2 regions of the Streptomyces sp. NBC_00045 genome follow, and region 2 is predicted to be linked to the other one. Evidence: riboswitches for the same ligand, from Rfam matches in the RefSeq annotation. Region 2 holds a riboswitch; the other holds the start of a gene.
What was found. Region 2 has a riboswitch for thiamine pyrophosphate ahead of thiC (phosphomethylpyrimidine synthase ThiC). Riboswitches for the same ligand answer to the same signal wherever they lie in the genome.
Positions count from the first base shown of each region.

Region 1 (2,195 bases), 1.6 Mb from region 2:
GCCCACCGCCAGGACCGCGACCAGCGCTCCGGCCCGCAGCCAGCACACCGACCAGGTCGCCTCGGCGGGGTCCCCGCGCCACATCAGCTCGTCCGCTCCCGCGTGGTGCCCCGCATACTGCACGAAGCGCCCGAACTGCTCCGACCAGAAGTACGGCACCGGGTCGTAGACCTGGGCCGGAGCCCCCGCCAGGATGTTCGCCGCGACCACGCGCGGCCCCTGCAGGGCGTTGTCCCAGTGGTGCACCAGCAGCCGCGCCCCGTAGCGCGCCGAGGGGAACGACGCGCAGTCGCCGACCGCGTACACCCCGGGCAGGGAGGTCTGCAGGTAGGCGTCCGCCGTGACCGAGCCGTCCGGCCCGAGCTCGATCCCCGAGCCCTCCAGCCACCGGGTGGCGGGCCGGGCGCCGATGCCCACGACCACCGCGCCCGCCGGCAGCTCCCGCCCGTCCGCGAGCAGGACCCGCCCGGACTCCACCGAGGCCACCTTGGCGCCGGTCAGCAGGGCGGCCCCCGCCTCCTCGTACCAGCGGGTCATGGGTGCCGCGACCTCCGCCGGCAGCGCCCCGGCCAGCACCCGGTCCGCCGCCTCGACCACGGTCACCGCACAGCCCGCCTCGCGCGCGGCGGTGGCGAACTCGGCGCCGATCCAGCCGGCCCCGACCACCACGGTCGCCGGCGCCGCGGCCAGCACCGGGCGCAGCCGGGCCGCGTCGTCCAGGGTGCGCAACAGGTGCACGCCCTGGACGCCCTCGGACCCGGGCAGGGTCAGCGGTTCGGCGCCGGTCGCCAGGACGAGCACCCCGTACGGGACCGGCCCCGCCTCGGTGTCCAGCTCGCGCTCGGCGGCCCGCAGCCCGGTGACCTCCACACCGAGCCGGAGCTCGATCCCGAGCCCCTCGAAGTCCACGTCGAAGGCGGAGTCCTCGGCCTTGCCGAGCAGTACCGCCTTGGACAGCGGGGGCCGGTCGTAGGGTTGGTGGGGCTCGGCTCCCAGCAGGGTCACGGGGCCGCTCCAGCCCTGCTCCCGAAGGGCGACCGCGGTCTGCACCCCGGCCATTCCGGCGCCGACGATGACGACACCGCTCTGAGTCTGTTCCGTCTGCTCGCTCACACCGCCCAGCCTAGCGATCTGACGCACAGTCAGTAACAGTGGACCCGGGGAGGCAGCCTTACCCGGCCCCGTCGCCGGGGTTAGGCTGGCGGTCGTACCTATCGCGGGAGTCCGGGCGCACCGGGCTGAGAGGGAGGCTGAGCGGCCTCCGACCGTACGAACCTGATCCGGGTCATGCCGGCGAAGGGAGGGGCTGGACGCCCATGCACTCATCTCGGAAGGGAACCGCCGCGGGATCCGCCGCGGGATCCGACGTCCTCGTCATCGGGGGCGGGATCATCGGCCTGGTCACCGCCTGGCGGGCGGCCCGGAGCGGGCTGCGGACCGTGCTCGCCGACCCGGCGCCCGGCGGCGGCGCCGCGCAGGTCGCGGCTGGCATGCTCGCAGCCGTCACCGAACTGCACTACGGCGAGGAGACCCTGCTGGGCCTCAACCTCGCCTCCGCCGCCCGCTACCCGGAGTTCGCCGCAGAGCTTGCCGAGGCGTCCGGCGGGATGGACATCGGCTACCGCGCCTGTGGCACGCTCGCCGTCGCCCTCGACGCCGACGACCGGCTCCACCTGCGCGAACTGCACGCCCTCCAGCGCCGCTGCGGCCTGGAGTCAGAGTGGCTCACCGGCCGCGAGTGCCGCCGCCTGGAGCCGATGCTGGCCCCGGGCGTACGCGGCGGCCTGCGCGTGGACGGCGACCACCAGGTCGATCCGCGCCGGCTGGCGGCCGCGCTGCTGACCGCCTGCGAGGGCGCCGGCGTGGAGATCCGCCGGGCGGGCGCGGAGCGGCTGCTCACCACCGCCGACCGGGCCGTCGGCGCACTGCTCGACGACGGTACGGAGCTGCGCGCGGACCAGCTGGTCCTGGCCGCAGGCTCGCTCAGCGGCCGCCTCGCCGGCGTACCGCCGCAGGTGCTGCCCCCCGTACGGCCGGTGAAGGGCCAGGTGCTGCGGCTCGCGGTACCGGCGCCGTACGCCCCGTTCCTCTCCCGGACGGTGCGGGCGGTCGTCCGCGGCAGCCACGTGTACCTGGTGCCGCGCGAGAACGGCGAGCTCGTCATCGGAGCCACCAGCGAGGAACTCGGCTGGGAC
Region 1 covers NZ_CP108271.1:2,426,280-2,428,474, forward strand. The annotation lists gene OHA65_RS11445 (FAD-dependent oxidoreductase) at 1-1,113, opposite strand, end outside; TPP riboswitch at 1,207-1,319, shown strand; gene thiO (glycine oxidase ThiO) at 1,317-2,195, shown strand, end outside.
Region 1: linked by a shared signal. The riboswitch ahead of thiO (glycine oxidase ThiO) and the one ahead of thiC (phosphomethylpyrimidine synthase ThiC) in region 2 are both predicted to bind thiamine pyrophosphate.

Region 2 (2,195 bases):
AGGGCACGGGGCCCCATCGAGGAGTCGGCCTGGTGGAGTTCCCAGACCGCGGAGGTCTGGGTGACCGTCACGTCGTCGAGCACGCCCAGCGATCCGATGATCACACCTGCAAGCAGCAGACCGCTCATGTCGATGTCCGGGTACAGCCCGTGGATCAGACCGGTGTTGTCGTCGGTGTTGCCGCTGAGGAACGCCCAGTCGACGAACACCGTTCCCAGCAGTCCGATCAGCAGCAGCGAGACGAGGGTCCCCAGGACGGCGACGGACGTGCGGGCGCTCAGGCCGTGGCACATGTAGAGCGCGATGAGCATGATGGCGCTGGCGCCGATGACCGCGACGACCAGCGGGTTGGAGCCCTGCAGGATCGCCGGGAGGATGAAGAGGGTCAGCACGCCGAAGCTGACGGCCAGCGCGATCAGCGCGAACAGGCCCCGCATCCGGCCGACGACGACCACCGCCACCGCGAAGATGCCGGCCAGCACCGCCAGGGGCAGTTTGCGGTTCACGTCGACCACGGAGTACTGGAGATCGCGGGGCGCGTCCGGCGCGTACGCGACGACCACCTCCTGGCCGTCCTCCAACTGCCGCGGCGCGCCGGGTTGGACGATCTCGAAGAAGGTGCGGCCCTTGTCGGGTCCGGTGCCGACCTCGACGGTGGCCTTCTTGCACTCGCCGGTCTGCGCTGCCCGGGCCTCGCGGCCCTCCGGGGTGGTGGGGTTGCTCGTGGCCGGAACCTGCGAGGCGTTCACCGATTTGCAGTCGACCTGTTCGAGCGCGACCACCCGGCCCTGTTGGGTCTGCCGGTCGAAGCCCACTCCGGAGCGCTCGTGGGCGGGGGCACCGCCCGGCCACAGCACCACCAGGCCGACGAAGACGGCGGCGGCGAAGGGGATCAGTACCGCTGCGATGACCTTGCGCAGGTGCTTCGAGACCGGAGCCGCCGGCCCGTGGCCATGGGAATGCCCGTGGGAATGCGCTTGGGCGGGACCGTGGTCATGCCCTTGGTCATGCCCGTGGCCCGCGTCTGCGTGGCCGGAGTGACCCGTGGGCTGAGTGGGTGCGGTGGGGGGCTGCGGCGATGACGTCACCAGCCGATCATCGCAAGAGTTGAGGGGGCCCACTGTTCAGCACGCCACAAGTGACGCTAGCGTGGGGTCACCTTTGCACAACGCGGGAGCTCGGAGCACCGGGCTGAGAGGGCGCTGATCACCGTACGCGCAGCACACATGCGTACGGGAAGAGGCTGCGTCGACCGCCGAACCTGTTACCGGGTAATGCCGGCGTAGGGAGATCAGGTCTCATGACCATTCAGGACGCACGCACGCCTGCCGTCAGCCAGGACGCCGACGGCCAGACCGAGCGCCAGCCGGGCTGGCACAAGGGCTACGTGGCGGGTTCCCGCCCCGACATCCGGGTGCCGGTCCGCCAGGTCCACCTCACCAACGGCAAGGACGTGACGCTCTACGACACGTCCGGGCCGTACACCGACCCCCAGATCGAGACCGATGTGCGGCGCGGACTGGCGCCGCTGCGCGAGAACTGGATCATCGGCCGAGGCGACACCGAGGAGTACGCGGGCCGCCCCGTGCGTCCCGAGGACGACGGCATCAAGCACACCTCGCCGCGCGGTGGCCTCAAGAACCTCGACGCGGTCTTCCCGGGCCGCCCCCGCCAGCCCCGCCGCGGCCGCGGCGGCGCAGCGGTCACTCAGCTCGCGTACGCCCGCCGTGGTGAGATCACCCCGGAGATGGAGTACGTCGCGATCCGCGAGAACGTCTCCCCCGAGGTCGTCCGCGAGGAGATCGCCGCAGGTCGCGCGGTTCTTCCCGCCAACGTGAACCACCCGGAGATCGAGCCGATGATCATCGGCAAGCGGTTCCTGGTCAAGGTCAACGCCAACATCGGCAACTCCGCTGTCACCTCTTCCATCGAGGAGGAGGTCGACAAGATGACCTGGGCGACCAAGTGGGGCGCCGACACGGTCATGGACCTCTCGACGGGCCGCAACATCCACACCACCCGCGAGTGGGTGCTGCGCAACTCTCCCGTACCGATCGGCACCGTGCCGCTCTACCAGGCGCTGGAGAAGGTCGACGGCCGCGCCGAGGACCTGACCTGGGAGATCTACAAGGACACGGTCATCGAGCAGGCCGAGCAGGGCGTCGACTACATGACGGTCCACGCCGGCGTGCTGC
Region 2 covers NZ_CP108271.1:4,069,989-4,072,183, reverse strand. The annotation lists gene OHA65_RS19025 (YibE/F family protein) at 1-1,088, opposite strand, end outside; TPP riboswitch at 1,161-1,306, shown strand; gene thiC (phosphomethylpyrimidine synthase ThiC) at 1,301-2,195, shown strand, end outside.